DNA from 3 places in the Sphingomonas sp. S2-65 genome. Region 3 is predicted to be linked to each of the others. Evidence: predicted binding sites of a transcription regulator. Region 3 holds the regulator's gene; each other region holds the start of a gene.

Region 1 (7,335 bases), 1.8 Mb from region 3:
GTCGCGCGGCGTCGAGATAGCTGGCCGACCCGGAAAGCTGGAGGCGGCTATCCGCTCCGAGGTCTGCGCTATAGTCGATGCCGAGGTCGACGCCGCGGATATGTTCGCGCGCCGTGTTGCGCAGGCTGGAATCGACAATGGCCGCGACCTGCGCCGGGTCGTACGGTTGTCCACTTTGGTTATCCAGACCGAGCGCCGCCGTCGCAATCATCGCCTCCAGCTGGCTCGCGCTGGGAGAATGCAGCACGAAGTCTGAGGCCACGGGGTTGGTCAGCGCGGAAAGTATGTCGCTGATCGGCGAGGCGATCCGGCCGCGATAGTCGATGTCGAAATAGCTCGCCTCGATGCGGAGCCCGTCGACGAAGCTGGGCTTGTACTCGATCGAAAGAGTCGAGCTGGTCGCACGCTCGGAGCGAAGGTCGGGATTGCCGCCGCCGACCAGCAGCACGGTCGATCCTGCAGGAAGGGGTGGAGCGGGTTGCGGCTCGAACAGGTCGGCGCTGAGCAGGACGGCTTCCCGGGTCTGGTTGACCTGTTGCAGCGTCGGGATCTTGAACGATCGGCCCCAGCTATACTTGAGGATGATGTCGGGATGCGGCGCATAGACCAAGCCAAGCTTGGGCGTCGCGACCGCGTCGATTCCGGCATAGCTCTCGTAGCGGACGGCGGCGCTCAAGCGCAGCACCTCGACCAGCGGCATGCGATTGGGAGCGCCGACCAGGGGCACCGACAGCTCACCATAACCGAACACGCTTTCCCGCCGCTCCACCGCGTCGCGAGTGACCCGCGTGACACCGCCGCTCGTCGAGCGGACATTGAAGGCAAGCCGGAAGCGCCGGTAGCCGCCGCCTAAGGCAAGGCGCGCATCGCCGCCGGGCAGGCGGAGGAGCGGGCCTTCGGCGCTTGCCTCGAAGTTGGTGAGGTAATCGTCATAGGCCGAGCGACCGATCATCACCGCTCCGTTCGTGTAGCGCTTGGCGGTGCTGACGGTGGAGCTCTCTCCATGAGTGGCCTCGACTGTCGCCTCCCAGCCGCTGCCGGGGCGCAGATGAAGCGAGGGCGTGACAGCGTAGGAGCGCACCACGGGCAGGCTCAGCTGTCCGAAGTAGGTGACGGGCGCGGTCACCGAGAAGGCGTTAGCCTTGCGCGAGCGGCGGTCGGCAAGCTGCGCGTCCAGCTCCAACGAGGCCCAGCTGGCGAGGTCCTGATGGCCGGCGAGCACACCGCTCACCTGCCGGCTCCCGGTGGCGATCATCTGCGTAGGGTGGAGGCTGCGCGAATAGGACCGCTCGTCGGCGTATATGGGCGTCGCCTTGCTGTAGTCGAGCGCGGCCATGAAGCCGCCGCCGGCCCAGCGCGCGCCCCCGACCCCTGAATATTGCTGCTGGACGTTGCCGCCTTCAGTGGAGGCGCCGACGCGGGCGCCGGTCTGGAGGCCGTCATAGTCGCGGCGAAGGATGACGTTGGCGACGCCGCCGACGGCGTCCGAGCCGTAAAGCGCGGATGCTCCGTCGGTGATCACCTCGATGCGCTCCAGGGCTGCCAAGGGGATGGTGGAGATGTCGACGCCCTGATTGACGGCGTCGTAAGGAAGGCGGTGACCATTGATGAGCGTCAACGTTGCGTCCGAGCCCAACCCCCTGAGGTTGAGCGTCGTCGAGTTATTGATGTTATTGTATCCGCCCTGGTCACCGCCCCCCGCGACCCCGGGGTTTTGCCCTCCGGTGTAATTCTGCGGGATGATCCGCGAAACGCTTGCAAGGTCCGGAACGCCTTGCTCCTCCAGCCCCCGCCGCGTCATCACGATGACCGGCGAGGGGCTGGCGGCACCGCGAATGCGCGTGCCGGTTACGGTGATCGCCGCTTCCTCGGCGCTGTCCTGCGGTGTTCGGGGGCGCACCCGTATGAACAGAGCCCCAGCCTGCTCCTCGACGACCAGGCCGCTGTCACCGATAGCGAGGCGTACTGCCTGCTCGACCGTAAAGCTGCCCCGGACGGCGGGCGACCGCCTGCCGCGCACATCCTCGTCCGCGAACAGGATCTCGCGGCGACCCGCGCGGGCGATCTCGCGCAGCGTCGTCGCAAGCCCCTGCGCAGGCAGATCGAAGGTCACGGTGGCTTCCTGCGCGTGGGCGGGCGAGACGACCATGCCTGCAGCGGATGCAGTCGCAGCCAGCAGCGCTGCACAAAGTGCCTTTCTCGAGATCGTCATTCTTTCCCTCCCATCGCCCGTTGCTCGGGCGTTGAGGGGTTGACGCGGCACATCGCGGACTACGGGGCCGCACGCGAAAATATTTTTCGAAGGCACCGCCAGCAGGCCGCCCACGGCGATCCCGCTCCCACGGGAGATGCTGCAACGGCCTGGACTTCCTCGACTCACCCGCCGCCAGCCGGCCGCCTGCTTGACGACCACAAGTAACTCGGAACAAACAAGGAACGAATCACGTCACTCCGAGTCTTGAAACCCCATGAGGCAGCCCGCTGTCATTGCCGACCTGCGTTCCCGCATCGCCGCCATCGAAGGCGTCGGACGGACTCGCGAAGCCGCGCCCTTCGGCGTCCCGGCGATCGACCGGCACTTGCCCGGAGGCGGCCTCGTGGCGGGCGCGCTTCACGAAGTCACCGGCAGCCCCGAGCTTTGCGACGACGCGGCAGCAACGATCTTCCTCGCCGGCATCCTCGCCCGGGTCGAGGGGCCGGTCTTCTGGTGCCTGAGATGGCGCGACCTGTTCGCGCCGGCGCTGGACCTGGCCGGACTGCACCCCGACCGGGTTATCCATGTCGAGGCAGGCAGCGACACCAACGTATTGCTGGCGATGGAGGAGTGCCTGCGCCATCCCGGCCTTGCCGGGGTCGTCGGCGAGGTCGCCAGGCTTTCGACCACCGCCTCCAAGCGGCTCCAGCTCGCGGCCGAAAGCTCGGGGAGCACCGCCTTCGTGTTCCGCCGCGCAGCGCCTATCGATGGGCAGGGCGAGGGCACCGCCGCCGTCACGCGCTGGCGGGTCCTCGCCGCGCCCAGCATTCCCCTGGGCATTCCCAGCCTCGGCCGGCCGCGCTGGGAAGTGCAGCTCGAGCGCGTCCGCGGTGGCGAGCCGAAATCCTGGATCGTGGAGGCCTGCGATGCGCAGGGTCGTCTCGCTCTACCTGCCCAATTGGTCGACCGACCGGCTGCGGCGGAAGAGCGGCGCCTCGCGAGCTGAGGACCTCCCAGCTCCCGACGAGCCGCTCGTCACCGCACTGCCGGACCATGGCCGCAGGATCCTCGCCGCGGTGGATGCGCCGGCGCGCGCGCTCGGGCTGCATCCCGGCATGACCGTCACCAAAGCGCGGAGCCTCGCGCCCGGGCTGACCGTGATCGATGCCGATCCCGAGGCCGACCTCGCCGCGCTCCGGCGCCTGGCGCTGTGGTGCGGGCGCTACTCGCCCTTCGCCGCCCCCGATCCGCCCAACGGCATCTGGATCGACGTGACCGGCTGCGCGCGATTGTTCGGCAGCGAGCGGGCACTGCTCAAGGATCTGCACCGCCGCGTCGCCGCCGCGGGCTATGCCCTCCAGATCGCCGCCGCCGACACGCCTGGCTGCGCGCATGCGGTCGCGCGTCATGTCCCCGCGGGCCGGCCGGTGACGATCAATCCGGGCGACCAGCGCAAGGCGATGACGCTGCTGCCGATCGCCGCGCTCCGGCTCGAACCGAGCATCGTCGAGAGCCTGCGCAAGCTCGGGTTCGACAGGATCGAACAGCTGATCGAGACGCCGCGCGGCCCGCTGGCGCGCCGGTTCGGCCGCATCCTCCATCAACGGCTCGACCAGGCGCTGGGCTTCGCTCCCGAGGCGATCGAGCCGGTCTTTCCGCAGCACGTGCCGCACTCCCGGCTAGGGCTGGTCGAGCCGATCGCCACCCCCGAAGCTTTCGCCCGGGTGATCGGCGACCTTGTTGCGGATCTCGGTGCCCAGCTCGTCCGGATGGGCCATGGCGCCCGTCGGCTCGATTGCTATTTCCACCGCGTCGACGGGCACGCGCAGGCAATCCGCATCGGCACCGCGGCCCCGAGCCGCGACGTCGCGCACCTGGCCAAGCTGCTGGCCGCCAGGATCGAACAGGTCGAACCGGGCCTCGGCGTCGAGGCGATGACGCTGGTCGCGCCACTGACCGAGGCGCTCGGATCCAGCCAGAGCGATCTCGCCCGGGCCGCCAGATCCGAAGCCGATCTCGGCGGGCTTATCGACGCGCTCGCCAATCGGTTCGGACAGGCCAGCCTGCATCGCGCCGCACCCCAGCCCGGTATGCCTGAACGTTCCGTGGCGGTGGTGCCGCCGCTCACGCACGCGGTGGGCAGGCGCTGGCCCGACGACCTGCCCCGCCCGGCCCGGCTCCTCGACCCACCCCAGGAAATCCAGGTCACCGCGATGCTGCCCGACCATCCGCCGGCGATGTTCGTGTGGCGACGCAAGCGCTACCGCGTAACCCAGGCCGATGGCCCCGAGCGCCTTCACGGCGAATGGTGGCGCGAGGCGGGACACGAGGCGCGCACGCCCTATGCGGTGCGCGACTATTTCCAGGTCGAGGTCGAGGGCGGCGGCCGATACTGGCTGTTCCGCCTCGGCGACGGCGAGCGCATGGCGACTGGCCCGATGCGCTGGTTCATACATGGCGCATTTGCGTGAGAGGAGCATCGCCGCCGATTATCTCGATCGGCGTGGCGCCGCCGGTCGGCCGGAATGCGCCCCGCATCTTACTCTGGGCGCAAGGTTGATCAGCGGTTTATGGCAGGCAGGCTACAAAGCGTGGAACGTAACCTTCTGGATATACGCCTGACCGCATCGCTGATCACCGAACGAACGGCTACAGCGACCGAGAAACTTTACGCTCGCGCCGCGAACGAAGCGCCATGCCGGCAGACCGGATCGTCTCGATCGCCCTGCTCACGCAGCGCGAAGCCGATCGGTTGGCGGGAACGCTCCAGCATTGCTACCCCGTCTCCGACGGGCACAGCTTCGAGCACCTCCTCGCGCAACTGGACCAGATCGAGATCGAGCCGTCGCGAGATAGCGTGGTAATTCGGGTGCCGGCCGGTCCACCGAGTGAGGACGAGCGGGGCTAGGCGTCTCACATGGTTCCCTTTATGTTCTTCTTTTGCGACTCGGAGAACTGGAAATGTCCATCACGCTCACCCCTTCGGCGGACGCCGCCAGCCTGCGTGTAAGCGGGGACATCGAGGCCAAGCTGACCATCCCCGCTGATCCGTCGTTCGAGTTCGGCGGTGAGAGCTACATGCATGCTTATTATATCGCCTTGTCCGATGGCTCGCTGATCAAGGCCGTGCGCCATGACGATCCCAATTGGGAAGTGATCATCGAGGGCGCCGCGACGATCGAGCCCGGTGCCGACGGCGAGACTCTCACCGTGCAATGGGGTATCGAGTGGCTTACGCTCGCGACCAATTGCAACGCCAGCGCGGTCGCGCAGAAGTCGACCCGCAACCTGCCGCTGTTTCATCCGGAACTCGGAAATTTCAGCGCGATCGTCTGATCCCGAGCCCGCGTCACCATCGATATCGTCGGTTGATGGACGGCTCTCCGGGGCAGACAAATGGGCTGGCGCAACTGGCCACATTCCATGGTTGAGCATAACGCGACTTATGCCGAGCTGCAGGTCACGACGCATTTCAGCTTTCTGCGCGGCGCTTCCTCGCCCGAGGAGCTGTTCGCCGCCGCCGCACTGCTCGGGCTCCCCGCGCTAGGGGTCGTCGATCGCAACTCGGTCGCCGGCATCGTACGCGCCTGGGACGCGCAAAAGGCCACCGGCGTGCGGGCGATCACCGGCTCGCGTCTCGACCTCGTCGACGGAACCGCCCTGCTCGTCTATCCGACCGACCGCGCGGCTTATGGCCGGCTTTGCCGGCTGCTGTCGGTGGGCAAGGCCCGCGCCGGCAAGGGCGCCTGCCATCTCGACTGGAACGATGTCGAGGAATGGAATGACGGGCTGATCGGCATATTGGTACCCGACCGGGCCGATGCCGTCGTGCAATCGGCGCTTGCTCGCACCGGCCGTATCTTCGGCGACCGCTCCTATCTCGCGCTGTCGCTGCGCCGCCGTCCGCGCGATGCCGTCCGGCTGCGCGACCTGGCCGCGATGGCCGCCGCAGCGCGGGTCGCAACGGTCGCGACCGGGGACGTGCTCTACCATGCTCCCGACCGAAGGCTGCTGCAGGACGTGGTCACCTGCATCCGCCAGAAATGCACGATCGACGAACTCGGCGAACGCCGCGAGCAGGTCGCGGACCGGCACCTGAAGTCGGCTGCGGAGATGGAGCGGCTGTTCCGGCGCAATCTCGGCGACACCCGGCCGGTCGCGCGCAGCCTCGAGATCGCGCAGCGCTGCAGCTTCGATCTCGAGCAGCTCAAATATCAATATCCCGACGAGATCCGGGATGCCGCCCGCACGCCGCAACAGGAGCTTGAGCGACTGACCTGGGAAAGAGCGCCCGAGCGTTATCCGGATGGGGTCACGGCCAAGGTCCGCGCCCAGATCGAGCACGAGCTCCGGCTTATCAGTCAACTCGACTACGCCCCCTACTTCCTGACGGTCTATTCAATCGTGAACTTCGCCCGCTCCAAGGACATCCTCTGTCAGGGCCGCGGCTCGGCCGCCAACTCGGCGGTCTGCTTCTGCCTAGGCGTCACCTCGATCGACCCGGTGCGCTCGGAGCTATTGTTCGAGCGCTTCGTCTCGGCGGAGCGGCGCGAGCCCCCCGACATCGACGTCGATTTCGAGCATGAGCGGCGCGAGGAGGTGATCCAGTGGATCTACGAAACCTATGGCCGGACCCGCTCCGCGCTGACCGCAGTCGTGACCCGCTACCGCGCGCGCGGCGCGGTCCGCGAGGTAGGCAAGGCATTGGGCGTCAGCGAAGACATGACCGCGGGCCTCTCCAGCCAGGTCTGGGGCTGGAGCCGGGAGGGCGTCGAGGAACGCCATGCGGAGGAGCTCAACCTCGACATGGGTGATCGCCGGCTCGCGCTGACGCTCGAGCTCGCGCGCCTGCTGATCAACACGCCGCGGCACCTCTCCCAGCATCCCGGCGGCTTCGTCCTTACCCGCGACCGGCTCGACGAGCTCGTGCCAGTCGAGCCGGCGGCGATGGACGACCGGCAGGTTATCGAATGGGACAAGGACGATATCGACGCTTTGGGCTTCATGAAGGTGGATGTGCTGGGGCTGGGGATGCTCAGCTGCATGCGGCGTGGCTTCGAGTTCCTCGCCGCCGACAAGGGCGTGAAAGTCGACCTGGCCACGATCCCGGCCGAGGATCCCGCCACCTATGCGATGATCCG
Region 2 (7,335 bases), 140 kb from region 3:
TTGATCGCACTGGGCGGCCTGCTGGCGCTGGTCGGACGCGTGCGCCGGGAGCGGCGCCAGGCAGACGCGGAGATATATCTGTGAGGCGCGTGCTGATCTGGCTGCCGCTGGTGCTGTTCGGGTTGGTGTTCGCGCTGGTGGCGAGCGGCCTCCTCCGTCCGGGCGACCGACGGGTGCATTCGGCGATGGTCGGCAAGCCGATGCCGCAGCTGAACCTGCCGCCGCTGCTTGCAGACAGGCCGGGGATTGCGACGGCAGATTTCGGCAAGGGCAAGCCGCGGCTGCTCAACATCTTCGCGAGCTGGTGCATTCCCTGCATCGCCGAAGCGCCGCAGTTGATGAAGTTGCGCCAGGCCGGGGCCGAAATCGACGCCATCGCGATCCGCGACACGGGCGATGCGGTGCGCGGGTTCCTGCGCCAGAACGGCGATCCCTATGCTCGTATCGGCGATGACAAGACGAGTTCGGCCCAACTGGCCTTGGGGTCTTCGGGCGTGCCCGAGACCTTCGTGATCGATGCCGCGGGCAAGATCGCGTATCAGCATATCGGCGACATCCGAGACGAGAACGTGCCGGAACTACTTGCCGCGCTGGAGAAGGCGAAGTGACGCGGTTGCTCCTGCCTGTGCTGCTGCTCCTGGCGGTGCCGGCGCATGCCGATTCGAAGCTGCCGCCGGCGTCGCTCGCCTACACCCAGTTGCCCGATCCGGCGCAGGAAGCGCGGGCGAAGGCACTGATGGAGACGCTGCGGTGTGTGGTCTGCCAAGGCCAGTCGATTGCCGATAGCGACGCTGAAATGGCGGGCGACATGCGGGCGCTGGTGCGGCAGCGTATCCAGGCGGGGGAGCCGCCCGCGCAGATCCGCGGCTGGCTGGTGCAGCGCTATGGCGATTATGTGAGCTATGATCCGCCGCTCAGCTGGTCGACCGTCCCCTTGTGGCTTGCGCCACTCGTGCTCGCCGGCTTGGGGCTGCTGCTCGCCCGGCGTGCTTTCGTGAAGCCGAGGAGCTGATGGGCTGGCTGATGTTCCTGGGGGTAGTGGCGGTTGCGGGGTTGCTGCTCTGGCTGGTGGGCTTTCCGCGCCGGCTGTGGGCCATACCTGCCACTGCGTTCATGCTCGGCGGGGCAGGATATGCGTGGCAGGGAATGCCGGGACTTGCCGGTCATCCGGTCGCGGTGGTTGAACAGCAAGGCTCGGTCGATCCGGAGATCGTGGCGTTGCGGGAGGTTTTCTTCGGCCGCTTCAACTTCGACTTCGCTTATTTCACGGCGGCGGATGCGATGGTCCGTTCCGGCTCTCCACGCGCGGCGGCGAGCGTGATGATCGGCGCGACCCGCAAGGCACCGCAAGACGCCGGGCTTTGGACGTGGGCGGGGGTGGTGCTGGCGGAGCATGACGGAAACCAGATCTCGCCCGCGTCACGTTTCGCGTTCGAGCGCGCCATGGCGCTTGCACCCAAGCACCCAGGGCCGCCGTTCTTCTATGGGCTCGCGCAGATCCGCGAGGGAAAGCTCGCCGAGGCTCGTCCTTATTGGGCGAAAGCAGTGGAGCTGACTCCGGCGGATGCAAGCTATCGCGGGCAGCTGGTGGCGCGGCTGTTTCTGCTGGACCGTTTCCTGGAGGGGCAGGTCAAACCAACCTCTTCGAAGCCCGCTGCGCCGCCGCAGCGCTGATCGGCGCTGCAGCGGCGATCGGTCGGGCTTACTGGCCGCGGCCGGTCTTTTCCTGGAGTTCGTCGATCTTCTTCGATGCGTCGGCCTTGGTAAGGTCGTCCTCGAATTCCTCATGCGCTTCTTCGCTGAGGGTCTTGAGGTAGCTTGCCTGGGCGCCGGTCATGGCTTCGTCGCCGGTGACCCAGTCGTCGGGGTCCTTGACGGCGTTGGAGGTGGGCTCGGTCTTCGGGTTGGGGTGATCGGCCATTGTCGTTCCTCTTGGCTGCTTCCCTTAAAGAACGAGTGACGTTCCGTTTCTGTTCCTGCCGTCAATGCGATCCTCTTGTTGACGCCGAAGAAAAAGGCCGGAGCGGGGTGCTCCGGCCTTTTCCACGTTTCAGATCAAACAGTTGCCTGGATTGACGGCGTAAACCGGGTCCGGCTCAGCTCCAGGCGTCGAAGGGCAGGTCCAGGGCCTCGGCGACAGCCTGGTGGCGGACCTTGCCGCCCGAGACATTGAGGCCGTTTGCGAGGTGAGGATCGGCCTGCATCGCGGCTTCTGCGCCCAAATTGGCGATCTTGAGCACGAAGGGCAGAGTCGCGTTGTTGAGCGCGAACGCCGAGGTGCGCGCGACTGCTCCGGGCATGTTTGCGACGCAATAATGGATGACATTGTCGACTTCGTACACCGGATCGTCGTGTGTAGTGGCGTGGCTGGTCTCAAAACAGCCGCCCTGGTCGATGGCGATGTCGACCATCACCGAGCCGCGCATCATCGTTCCCAGCATGTCGCGGGTGACGAGCTTCGGCGCGGCGGCGCCGGGGACCAGCACCGCGCCGATCACCAGCTGCGAGCGGCTGACCGCCTCGGCGATCGCCGCCTTGCTGGCATAGGCCGTCTTGATCTGGCTGCCGAAATGCATGTCGAGCTCGGCCAGGCGTTCGTTGTTGATGTCGTAGATGGTGACGTCGGCGCGCTGGCCGACCGCCATCTGCGCGGCGTTGATGCCGGCGACGCCGCCGCCGAGAATCGCGACCTTGCACGGCGCCACGCCAGGCACGCCGCCGAGCAGTTCGCCACGACCGCCCTGTTCCTTTTCGAGATAATGCGCGCCGACCTGGATCGACATGCGGCCGGCGACTTCGGACATCGGCTTGAGCAGCGGCAGCGCGCCCGAGTTCGAGGTCACGGTCTCATAGGCGATGCAGGTCGCGCCGGACTGCATCAGTCCCTCGGTCTGGGGCTTGTCGGCGGCGAGGTGGAGGTAGGTGAAGAGCGTGTGGCGCGGCTCGAGCAGGGCGATTTCCTGCGGCTGCGGCTCTTTGACCTTCACGATCATGTCCGAGCCGGCAAATACTGCGGCGGCGTCCGGAGCGATCGTCGCGCCGACCTTGGTATAAGCCTCGTCGGCGAAGTCGATGCCGGTGCCGGCCCTGGTCTCCACGAGCACCTGGTGCCCGGCGGCGACCAGTTCGGCTACTGAGGCCGGAGTCAGGCCGACTCGGTATTCGTGGTTCTTGATTTCCTTTGGCACACCGATGCGCATCGCGAACTCTCCTGCAAATTTCGTTGCCGGCAAAATACGTCAAAGCGGGGCGGCGAATCTCTGCAATCTTGGCGCTGCCGCTGACAGATCATACATGATTTCCAAGTTAGAAGATGCTGTGACGACGGAATCATGCACAATGGACAGGATCGACGGTGCGATATTGAAGCTGCTGGCGTCGGACGCACGCGCGCCGGTCAGTCAGATCGCCAATGCGGTCGGACTGTCGCAATCGGCCTGCACCCGGCGGATCCAGGCGCTGGAAACGTCGGGCCACGTCATCGGCTATGGTGCGCGACTGGGGCATCGCCGGCTTGGCTTTCGCATCACCGCGCTGGTCGACATCACGCTGGGCACTCAAATCGAGGAGGATCTGGCCAAGTTCGAGCGCGCAGTCGCCGAGATCGATGGCGTGGTGGAATGCGCACTGGTTTCGGGCCGGCAGGATTACCGGCTCAAGATCCTGGCGCGGGACCTGGACGATTATGAGCGGCTGCACCGCGAACATCTCGGCCGCTTGCCGGGCGTGGTGACGATCAACTCCAGTTTCGTGCTGCGCGCGGTGCCGACTCGCGGCGAGGCGGAGGCGCTGTTCGCGCATGCGCCCTGAGTGCGGAACTGCGTTCCCCGCCGCGCGTCTTGCTCCGGGTCAGGGCCGTTTCGGTTGCGGAGCGGTGCCGTTGCGAGGCCATACCGCAAATGCTAACTGCGCGCCGATCCGAAGCCAGTCGAGAAATCAAGGTCGCATGACCAGGACTAATTTTTCCGCAGCGCGACAGCCGCAGTGATCGCCCCTTCCAGTGAGGCGCAGGTCGACGCGTCCGCGCAAGAAGACCAGGAACATGGTCACCACCCCAAGGGCAGCCTTCCAACGCTGGCGCTAGGGGCTGTCGGTGTCGTCTATGGCGATATCGGCACGTCGCCGCTGTACGCGATCAAGGAGACGTTCGTCGGGCATCATCCGCTCGCGGTCGATCTGGTCCATGTCTATGGCGTGGTCAGCCTGATCTTCTGGTCGCTGCTGATCATTGTCACGGGCAAGTACATCTTCCTGACGATGCGCGCCGACAACAAGGGCGAGGGCGGAAGCCTGGCGCTGCTGGCGCTGATCCAGCGCAAGACCGGGGCGGGACCTGGACGCTGGAGTCACGGGCTGGTGATGCTCGGCGTGCTCGCCACGGCATTGTTCTTCGGCGATTGCATGATCACTCCCGCGGTGTCGGTGCTGTCGGCGGTCGAAGGGCTGGTGGTGGTGCAGGAGGGATTCGCGCCGTTCGTGCTGCCGATCGCCGTCGGCATCCTGATCGGGCTGTTCACGCTCCAGGCGCACGGCACCGACTTGCTTGGCAAGTTCTTCGGACCGATCATGCTGGTCTATTTCTTCACGCTGGCGGTGCTCGGCATCCTCAGCATCGTTCATCGGCCCGACGTGCTGCAGGCGTTCGATCCGCGCTGGGCGATGCGCTTCTTCGAACTTGATCCCAAGCTGGCGTTCCTCGCGCTGGGATCGGTGGTGCTCGCGCTGACCGGTGCCGAGGCGCTGTACGCCGACATGGGCCATTTCGGCCGCAAGCCGATCCAGGTCGCCTGGGTCTGGCTGATCTTTCCGGCGCTCATGCTCAATTATCTGGGGCAGGGTGCGCTGTTGCTGCGTGATCCCTCGGCTGCGGAAAACCCGTTCTTCATGCTGGCGAACGAAGGCTGGCGGCTGCCGCTGGTGATCCTGGCGACGCTGGCGACGATCATCGCGAGCCAGGCAGTGATCACCGGCGCATTCTCGGTATGCCAGCAGGCGGTGCAGCTGGGCCTGATGCCGCGGCTTCGCATCAACCACACCTCCGCCTCGGCACTGGGGCAGATCTATCTGCCCGCGGTGAACTGGGCGCTGATGGTGATGGTGCTGCTGCTGATCCTGATGTTCCGCGAATCGTCGAACCTGGCCGCGGCCTATGGCATCGCAGTGACGGGCACGATGTTCATCACCACCTGCATGCTGGCGGTGCTGGTGCGGCGGGTGTGGAACTGGCCGTTGCCGGTGGCGATCGGGCTGGTGGCGCTGTTCATGCTGTTCGACGGGGCGTATTTCCTGTCCAACGTGACCAAGATCCCCGATGGCGGCTGGTTCCCGCTGCTGGTCGGGCTGGTCGCCTTTACGCTGCTCACGACTTGGGCAAAGGGCCGCCAGCTGATGATCGCACGGCTGCGCGAGAGTGCGATGCCGATCAAGATCTTCATCGAATCGGCCGCCAATTCCGCCACTCGCGTGCCGGGCACGGCGGTGTTCATGACCTCCACCCCCGACGGCGTGCCCCACGCGTTGCTGCACAATCTGAAGCACAACAAGGTACTGCACGAACGCGTGATCCTGCTGACGGTGAAGATCGCCGACGAACCCTATATCGACGACGATCGCCGGATGAAGATCGACGATCTGGGCAAGGGCTTCCACCGGATGATCATGAAGTACGGCTTCATGCAGGATGCCGACGTGCCCGCCGCGCTGAAGCAGGTCAGCGCGTGCGGCGCGGAGTTCAAGATGATGGACACCAGCTTCTTCCTGGCGCGCCAGACACTGTTGCCCTCGGCCCGGCCGGGGATGATGATCTGGCGCGAGAAGCTGTTCGCATGGATGCTGCGCAATGCGGAAAGCGCGATGGAGTTCTTCCGCCTGCCGACCAACCGCGTGGTCGAGCTGGGCAGCCAGGTCGAGATTTGACGGCCGGCCAGCCCACGGGTCCGGCGCCGATCATCGTGACGGCGCTGTTCGGGACGGAGGATTTCGCCTGGCTCGACGGGCTGCGGCGGCGGCATTTCCCGCCCGAGCGCAACGTGGTGCCGGCACATTGCACGCTGTTCCACCATCTGGCGCCCGAGCTTGGTCCGGAACTGAAGCAGCGGCTGAGCGCGGCGACGCGAGGCGTGCCGGCGCCGGCAGCGCAGATCGCCGGCGTGCTGGACCTGGGCGGAGGCGTGGGGTTCCGGATCGAGTCGGAGGCGCTTGGCGCGGTCCGCGCCGACCTCGCGGAAGCATTCGCGCCGATGCTGGTGCCGCAGGACCGCGCGGGATGGCGGCCGCACGTCACCGTGCAGAACAAGGTGGCGCGGCCCGAAGCCAAGGCGTTGCTGGACGAACTTCGCAGCGGGTTCGAACGGCGGCCGTTGCGGATCGCGGGGTTGGCGAGCTGGTGGTATCGCGGCGGCCCGTGGGAAGCATATTCGCGTCACATGTTCGCTTGACCGCGGCGAAAGCCCCGCTTATGTCGCGCCCTCCGCCAGACAAGGCGGGCCTTGATTGGCGCCCGCGCAAACATGCGAAGGCGCCGCCCGGGGCGGAGTAGCTCAGTTGGTTAGAGCACGGGAATCATAATCCTGGGGTCGGGGGTTCAAGTCCCTCCTCCGCTACCATTAAAACGGTTGCCGCTGGTGCCTGCACAGGCCGCGCTCTTGCCAGCCGGATGTGCGGCGAGGATATAGCGCGTGGAGGCGGCATGAACCCGGCAAAGCTGTACGGCGCCATGATCCTGTGGATCGGGGACGGCACCGGCGCGCCCGATACCGTGCTGCATATCCATGCGGGCATGGTGGTGCTCTTCCTGGTGCGGATCGTGACCAAGCGATCGCTGGCGACGCTGGTGCCGCTGTCGTTCGTGTACCTTGCCGAATTCGCCAACGAGGTGATGGACTATTTCGTGCATGGCGCGGTGATGCCGGATACGCTCAGCGACGTGATCAACACGGTGTTCTGGCCGACGATGCTGTTCCTGGGCCTGCGCATCCGGCGCGCCCATGGGTTCGAGCCCAAGGGGTAGGATTTCGGCACCGGCCGTTCGTCTGCGCCACGCCGTTTGCCCACAGCATTGTGCGCGGCGCAAGCGGCCCCATGTTGCGTCGGACGCGCTCCGCCTTGTAGACGCGGGGCCAGACCTTTCCGGAAGAGTATGATGACCGCCACTCACTCCACGCGCATGCTGATCCTGGGCTCGGGCCCCGCCGGGCTTTCCGCCGCCATCTATGGCGCACGGGCGGGCATGGCGCCGATCGTGGTGCAGGGTATCCAGCCGGGCGGGCAGCTGATGACCACCACCGACGTGGAGAATTATCCCGGCTTCCGCGAAGTGATCCAGGGGCCGTGGCT
Region 3 (7,335 bases):
CAGTATTTCGCCGCGACAGAAAAATGGCTCGAGGTTGAGCGCGAACAGCTGGTGCTGTGGATCCCGGTGCTGCTTGGGGCGGGGATCGCGATATGGTTCCTGTTGCCGACGCGCGAACAGTGGATTGGCTTCAGCCTGGCGTCCAGCGCGGTTGGAGCGGCTGGAATTGCCGCGACCAGGACGAGTCGTGCAGCTCGGTTACTCGGGGTCGCCGGCCTGACGGTGGCGGCAGGGTGCCTGCTTATCTGGTTTCGGGCGGAGCGAGTCGCTTCCCCTGTGCTGTCCCGGCCGGCGGTAGCCCTGGTGACTGGACGCGTCGCTCGCGTCGAGCGGCTGCCCGCTCGCGAGTTGGTGCGAGTCACCCTGCTGCCCGATGATGCGAGGAGCCTGCCGGAAAAGGTCCGAGTGAACTTGCCGGAGGCAGATGTGCCGACGGGGCTAGACCGCGGCGCCCGCATTCAGGTGCGCGCACGGCTCATGCCCCCGGCGGCACCGTCGGTGCCAGGCGCCTATGACTTTGCGCGGGTGGCCTGGTTCGACCGGCTGGGCGCGACGGGCAAGGGCTTTGCGCCGGTGAGGATATTGACACCGGCCGGGTCGGCCAGCGCGGGTTTGCGGCAGCGATTGTCGGCGCACATCCAGTCGCACATCACGGGCAGTGCCGGGGGCATTGCAAGCGCGCTTGCTACCGGCGACCGCGGCGCGATCTCCGAAGAGGATGCCGAGGCGATGCAGCGCTCAGGGCTGGCGCACCTGCTGTCGGTAAGCGGGCTGCACGTGACGGCAGTGACCGCGGCGGCGATGCTGGTGGTTCTGCGGCTGCTTGCCCTCAGTCCGGCGTTGGCACTGCGCTTGCCTCTGCCCATGGTCGCCGCAGGCGCGGGCGCGCTCGCCGCGGTGGGGTACACGCTGCTGACCGGGGCGGAAGTGCCGACGATCCGGTCCTGCGCCGCGGCGTTGCTGGTGCTGCTCGCGTTGAGCCTGGGGCGTGAGGCGATCACGTTGCGACTGGTGGGTGCAGGCGCTCTGCTGGTCCTGCTGCTGTGGCCCGAATCGCTGGCAGGACCGAGTTTTCAGCTGAGTTTCGCGGCGGTGACCGCGATCGTGGTGCTACATGAGAGCCCCAGGCTGCGTGAGTTGTTCGCCAAGCGCGAGGAGGGCCGGGGCACTCGGCTGATGCGCAGCCTGGGCTCGCTGCTGCTTACCGGGGTTGCGGTGGAGCTGACGCTGATGCCGATCGCGCTGTTCCACTTCCATGAGACCGGCGTCTACGGGGCGCTGGCCAACATCATCGCGATTCCGCTTACCACCTTCGTCATCATGCCGCTGGAGGCGCTGGCGTTGTTGCTCGACGTGGCGGGTCTGGGTTGGCCGGCGTGGTGGCTTACGAATCAAGCGCTGTTGCTGCTGCTGGGATCGGCGCGTGCCGCATCGTCGGCGCCCGGGGCGGTGGCGTCGCTGCCCTCCATGCCAGCTGGCGCATATGCGCTGATCGTGGTCGGCGGATTGTGGTTCGCGCTGTGGAGGACCCGTGTTCGGCTGGGAGGACTGGTGCCGCTCGCCACTGGTATAATTTGGGCTTTGCTGACGCCGGGTCCCGATCTGCTGGTGAGTGGCGACGGCCGTCACTTGGCGGTGCGGCTGTCGAATGGATCGATGGCGCTGCTCCGCGACCGCGCGGGCGATTATACCCGTGCGATGCTGAGCGAAAATAGCGGTGCTGGCGACGTGCTTGCCGACTTGGCCGGAGCGCGCGAGGCGCGCTGCAGCGCCGATCTGTGTCTCGTGGATCTGAGCAGCGGAGGGCGGCGCTGGCGCGTTTCCGCGACCCGAAGTTCCTACCTAGTGCCCTGGAAAGCGATGATGGCAAGCTGCGCGCAATCCGACATCGTCGTTAGCGAGCGGCGGCTGCCGCCGGGCTGTTCCCCGCGCTGGCTGAAGCTCGACCGCGACTTGTTGCGGCAGACCGGCGGCGTCGCGATCACCTTTTCCTCGCGCAGCATCCGTACGGTTCGCGACGGGGGCGAACAGCCATGGAAGGCGCCGCCGACCGTCGATCCGCCGCGTATGCGTTAGTAGCGGCGCAGCAGTCCGGCGAGACGGCCCTGTACGCGGATCTGATCGGGGCGGTAACGCTGCGCATCGTAAGCACGGTTGGCGGGGTCGAGGCGAACCATGGCGCCTTCCTTGCGGAAATATTTGAGCGTTGCTTCGGCGTCGTCGATGAGCGCCACGACGATCTCGCCGTCGCGGGCGGTTTCGGTGCGGCGGATCAGCGCATAGTCGCCGTCGAGAATCCCCGCTTCGACCATCGAGTCACCCGCGACTTCGAGCGCATAATGTTCGCCCGAGCCGAGCAGCGCGGCGGGAACCGGGAGCATGGTCGCGCCTTCGAACGCTTCGATCGGCGTGCCGGCGGCGATGCGGCCGTGGAGGGGAATTTCCACGACATCGTTGGCCGGGGTCATGGAAGGTTGCGAAGGTGCCGCGGGGGCGGGGTTTCTGGACTTGCGCTGAGGGCCCTCAGCTTTGCGCTCGGGCATGCGCAGCACTTCGAGCGCGCGGGCGCGGTTGGGGAGGCGGCGGATGAACTCGCGTTCCTCCAAGGCACTGATAAGGCGATGAACACCGGACTTCGACTTCAGGTCGAGCGCCTCCTTCATCTCCTCGAACGAAGGAGACACGCCCGTCTCGTTGAGGCGGTCGGCGATGAAGCAGATGAGCTCGTGCTGCTTGCGCGTGAGCATCGAAGGGTCCTCCGGGTCCAGAACAGACACGGAACGTTTATGCAATGTTCCCCTAAGTTGTCAAGCGAGGTTGAGGATCTCCACCGAGTCGCCGATTTCGGCGGCCGGCGCATGGGGCTGGCGCAGGATCAGACAGTGGGCGCGCGCCAGCGTCCGCAGCATCGAACTGTCCTGGATCGTGGAGGCGTAAGCGCGGCCGTCGCGCAGTTCGGCGCGTAGATAGTCGGTCCGTTCGCCATTGGCGGCCAGCGGTTCGCCTAGCACCGCCAGGCTTGCGCGCGGGAGCGGATCGGCCGCGCCGGCGAGACGCGCGACGAGCGGGCGGACGAACAGGATCGCCGTCACGAAGGCGGATACCGGATTGCCAGGAAGCCCGGTGATCAAGGTCCGTCCGAGCCGCCCGGCCATCACCGGCTTGCCCGGACGCAGCGCCACCCGCCAGAAGTCCATTTGCGCACCCACCGCCTTCAGCGCGGGCTGGACGAGATCGTGGTCGCCCACCGACGCGCCGCCGCTGGTGACGAGCAGGTCCGCGTCGAGGCCGGAGAAGGCGGCTTCGAGCAGGTCCTGGCGATCGGGGAGGATGCCGAGATCGACGATGTCGACCGGCAGATCGGCAAGCTGTGCGGCCAGCATCAGCCGATTGGTTTCGGGAAGCTGCGCCTCGCCAACCGGGGCGCCAGGCGGCACGAGCTCGTCGCCGGTGGCGGCGATCGCGACCCGCACGCGGCGGCGGACGGGGAGCGTGGCGTGGCCCGCGGTGCCGGCCAGTGCCAGGCAGGCGGCGGTGACGCGGGTTCCGGCCTCCAGCAGGCGCTCGCCCTGGGTGAAGTCGAGGCCGCGGCGGCGGACGTTGCGGCCGAGGCGGGGCGGGCCTTCGCCGTTTAGCAGCAACGTGACGCCGTCTCGTGCGGCTTCCTCCTGGACGAGCACGGTGTCGGTGCCCGGCGGGAGCGGGGCGCCGGTGAAGATACGGGCGGCCTGACCCGGGGCAACCTCGCCCGAATAGCCGCGGCCGGCGGCGCTCTCGCCTACCACCCGCCAAGGGCCGGGCAGGTCGGCGAAGCGTATGGCATAGCCGTCCATCGCCGACAGATCGGCCGACGGCTGCGTGCGGTGGGCCAGGAGGTCGTCGGCCAACCAGCGGTTATGCGCCTGGGCGAGAGACACCTGCTCGGCCGGCACCGGTTCGGCGAGGGCGAGGAGGCGGGCCTGGGCTTCGGCAAGCGGGAGGAGCGGGCGCATGCCCCGTCTTTGGGGAGGCGGGCGCGGCACGCAAGGGCTTGTGCGTGCCGCGCGCGATGCGCGTGATCGGCCGAGTGGATCGTGCGGTGGTTTCTGCGTGAGGGCGGCACCGGCGCGGTTCTGGGGCGTTCCTGATGCCGAACGGGCGCATCTCCGCGCCCTGATGGGAGATATTGGAATGAATGACGTCACCACCGCGCCGACGACCGACGCTGCGCCCGCTTCGAATAAGAAGACAGCGCTGACCGACGCGTTCCGCGAGCATTTCACGGGCGACGCGCCGCTCACCGAGAAGGCGAAGGGGTTTGCCAAGGCACGTCCCTGGACCAGCGCGGCGTTCCTTGGAGTGGCGGCGATCGCGGTGCTGAACACGCTGCGCGGTTCGCGCGGGTGATGGGATCGGGCCGGTGCCGGGTGGCGCCGGCCTGGTTGCCGGAGTGCGTGGATGGTTGAAGCGGGTTGTTCGGCTTTGCGGCGGTCTGCGCGGTGACTGGTTTTTGAGGGTGGTCCCATGAGGGGAATACCCCTCCACCACGCACTGCGTGCGCGGTCCCCCTCCCCCTCCGGGGGAGGTTTTTTTGTGGGCGTGCTGCGGATGCGGCGCGCTGGTGTGAGGGGAATAGCCCGCCACCGCCTCCTCCGGGGGAGGATTTTCTTAGGTTGGGCGGCGTTGGCCGGTGATCGCGCCTAGGTCGCTGGGGCGCAGAGGGAGGCGGAATTCGCAGAGGATGCGGCCGTTTGCCGTTTCCACGACCGAGGCGGGACCGCCGCCGATTTCGGGCAGCGAGACCCAGAGCTGCGCACCCGGCAGCAGATGTGCGCGGGTTTCGAGTTCGACAAGCTGGGCGGTGATGCCGCGGACGCGCGCGTTCCACCAGCGCACGCCCTCACGGACGCGGGCGGGGGCGTCGAGGCGGATGGCGTGCTTGTCGGGGATCATCCCTTCGGCCTCGGCCTCGACCGAAGTGGCGGGCACGCCGGCGAGCGCGGCCTGCTGGACGCCGCGCAGCCAGGGCATCAGCGTCTGCCAGCCCAGATCCTCATCGAAGGCGATGCCCGCCAGCCGCTCGCGCGCCCAGCGGACGGTGCCGCCCAGCGGGCGCAGACCGTCCAGCGTGAGTTGGACGGGATCGTCGCGCTTGAGGTCGAGCGTGCTTTCGATCGCGAGCCCACCCTGGGAGATGTTGCGAGTGCGACCATGCTCCACCCGGCCGCCCTGGCGGATGGCGACGGTCTGGCGCAGCTCGACGCGGGGCAAGTGGCGGCGGTCCGCGGGGAGCGCGGCGATGGTACGGGCGATGGTGCCGATCACGTCGATCGGCTGGTCGAACAGGATGCCGGCTTCGCCTTCGGTGATCCACTCGACGCGGCCGGCAATGCCCTGGCCATTGGAAAGTTCGAGGGTGATAGCATCGCCGGCGGCCAAGCTGGCGGTCAGGCACAAGGTCGCGCCGACGGCGGTCAGCTTTTCGAGCGAGCAGGGAAATTGCGCGTCGGCGGCGATCAGGAGTGCGGCGTCGAACGCGGTATGGGCTTCGCGCGCGTCCGCGAACGCGCGGGGCGGATCGGCCGCGAGGCTGAAAACGGTACCGGACCTGACAGGCTGCATGACGTGGGTACTACTTTCGGCTCGGTCCTTCAGGGCCAGCTTTGACGACGGTGGTTGAATCCGGCGTTAACGGCACCGCCGTGGGAAACCCTTGAGGTGCCGCAAGGGTCCGGTGCCAGTCAGGCGGCCCAGTCGCCGGACTTGCCGCCCTTCTTGGAGAGCAGGCGGACGTCGCCGATGACCATCGCCTTATCGATCGCCTTGGCCATGTCGTAGAGCGTGAGCAGCGCAACGGTGGCGGCGGTGAGCGCTTCCATCTCCACCCCGGTCTGGCCGTGGGTGGCGGCGGTGGCGGTGACAGTCACGCCGGTGTCGTCGGGGGCGAGGTCGATCGCGACGCGGGTGAGCGGGAGCGGGTGGCAGAGCGGGATCAGCTCGGCGGTCTTCTTGGCGGCCATGATGCCGGCGATGCGGGCGGTGGCGAGGACGTCGCCTTTCTTGACCGCGCCTTCCTTGATCGCCGTGGCGGCTTCTTGCGACATGGTGATGCGGCCGGCGGCGATGGCTTCGCGGCTGGTGGGTTGCTTGTGGCCGACATCGACCATGTGGGCGGCGCCGGTTTCGTCGAGATGGGTTAGCTGGGACATCGGGGTTGGCATGCGCTGGGTTTGGGTGCGGGGCAAGCTTTGGGGAGCTCTTGGTTCACGCGAAGGCGCGAAGACGCGAAGGGTAGAAGAGAGGGGTTCGCGCAGAGGCGCGGAGGCGCAGAGAGGTGTCGACGCAGTAGCGGGGGGGGGCCGCGTCAGCGGCAGAAAACTGGAAGCGTTGGTTGATTGAGGCCGCCGCTTGCGCGGCGGATCAAACTTCTCTGCGCCTCTGCGCCTCTGCGCCTCTGCGCCTCTGCGCCTCTGCGCCTCTGCGCCTCTGCGCCTCTGCGTGAACCTCTTGTTCTTTGCGCCTTCGCGCCTTCGCGTGTGACATTTTCACACCTCCCCCGCTGAAGCCGGGGCGGTAGCCGGTGGGTCAGCCTACCATCGTACGGGTGGCGGCTTCGATGTCGGGTTGGCGCATCAGCGATTCGCCGATCAGGAAGCAGCGGATAGCGTGTTCGGCCATGGCGTCGAGGTCGGCGCGGCTGGTGAGGCCGGACTCGGCGACGAAGGTGCAGTCCCTGGGCGCGCGGGCGACGAGTTCGTAGGTTTTTTGAACGTCGACTTCGAAGGTCTTGAGGTTGCGGTTGTTGACGCCGATCAGGCGCGACTTGAGGGTGAGCGCGCGGTCGAGTTCCTGGGCGTCGTGGACTTCCACGAGGACGTCCATGCCCTGTTCGAACGCGGCGGCTTCGATCTCGGCCATCTGGGTGTCTTCGAGCGCGGCGACGATGATCAGGATCGCGTCGGCACCGATCGCGCGTGCTTCCTCGACCTGCCAGGGGTCGATCATGAAGTCCTTGCGGATGACCGGCAGGTCGCACGCCGCGCGGGCGGCGATCAGATAGTCCTCGTGACCCTGGAAATAGTCGCGGTCGGTGAGGATCGACAGGCAGGCGGCGCCGCCGGCCTGATAGGCGCGGGCATGGGCGGGGGGATCGAAGTCGGCGCGGATCAGGCCCTTCGAAGGGCTGGCCTTCTTGATCTCGGCGATCAGGCCATAGCCGCCGGCGGCGGCGCGGGCGTCGAGCGCCGCCTTGAAGCCGCGCGGGGGCGTGGGGGCGGGCCAGCGGCGCGGGGCGGCTTTGCGTGCGGCGACTTCCTCGCGCTTGGTAGCAAGGATGCGGTCGAGAATAGTGCTCAT

The links. Region 3 encodes LexA, which represses DNA repair genes until DNA is damaged. Its sites were predicted from a motif close to GTTCCNCNCTTGTTCT; they were not measured.
Region 1: LZ586_RS10770 (ImuA family protein) is a predicted target of LexA. The motif match lies at 2,423-2,438, and genes of this name have one in related genera.
Region 2: LZ586_RS00790 (DUF3072 domain-containing protein) is a predicted target of LexA. The motif match lies at 1,962-1,977, and genes of this name have one in related genera.

The regions. Positions count from the first base shown of each region.
Region 1 is NZ_CP090953.1:2,293,511-2,300,845, forward strand. Features, by position in the region: gene LZ586_RS10765 (TonB-dependent receptor) at 1-2,212, opposite strand, end outside; gene LZ586_RS10770 (ImuA family protein) at 2,469-3,200, shown strand; gene LZ586_RS10775 (Y-family DNA polymerase) at 3,121-4,665, shown strand; gene LZ586_RS10780 (hypothetical protein) at 4,890-5,102, shown strand; gene LZ586_RS10785 (hypothetical protein) at 5,156-5,530, shown strand; gene LZ586_RS10790 (error-prone DNA polymerase) at 5,618-7,335, shown strand, end outside.
Region 2 is NZ_CP090953.1:146,599-153,933, forward strand. Features, by position in the region: gene LZ586_RS00770 (heme lyase CcmF/NrfE family subunit) at 1-84, shown strand, start outside; gene LZ586_RS00775 (redoxin family protein) at 81-608, shown strand; gene LZ586_RS00780 (cytochrome c-type biogenesis protein) at 605-1,012, shown strand; gene LZ586_RS00785 (tetratricopeptide repeat protein) at 1,012-1,674, shown strand; gene LZ586_RS00790 (DUF3072 domain-containing protein) at 1,703-1,921, opposite strand; gene ald (alanine dehydrogenase) at 2,097-3,200, opposite strand; gene LZ586_RS00800 (Lrp/AsnC family transcriptional regulator) at 3,340-3,810, shown strand; gene LZ586_RS00805 (potassium transporter Kup) at 3,985-5,916, shown strand; gene LZ586_RS00810 (2'-5' RNA ligase family protein) at 5,913-6,437, shown strand; tRNA gene LZ586_RS00815 (tRNA-Met) at 6,529-6,605, shown strand; gene LZ586_RS00820 (hypothetical protein) at 6,689-7,009, shown strand; gene trxB (thioredoxin-disulfide reductase) at 7,142-7,335, shown strand, end outside.
Region 3 is NZ_CP090953.1:282,045-289,379, forward strand. Features, by position in the region: gene LZ586_RS01480 (ComEC/Rec2 family competence protein) at 1-2,076, shown strand, start outside; gene lexA (transcriptional repressor LexA) at 2,073-2,747, opposite strand; gene glp (gephyrin-like molybdotransferase Glp) at 2,808-3,992, opposite strand; gene LZ586_RS01495 (hypothetical protein) at 4,171-4,386, shown strand; gene LZ586_RS01500 (PilZ domain-containing protein) at 4,648-5,601, opposite strand; gene moaC (cyclic pyranopterin monophosphate synthase MoaC) at 5,721-6,188, opposite strand; gene trpC (indole-3-glycerol phosphate synthase TrpC) at 6,565-7,335, opposite strand; gene trpD (anthranilate phosphoribosyltransferase) at 7,332-7,335, opposite strand, start outside.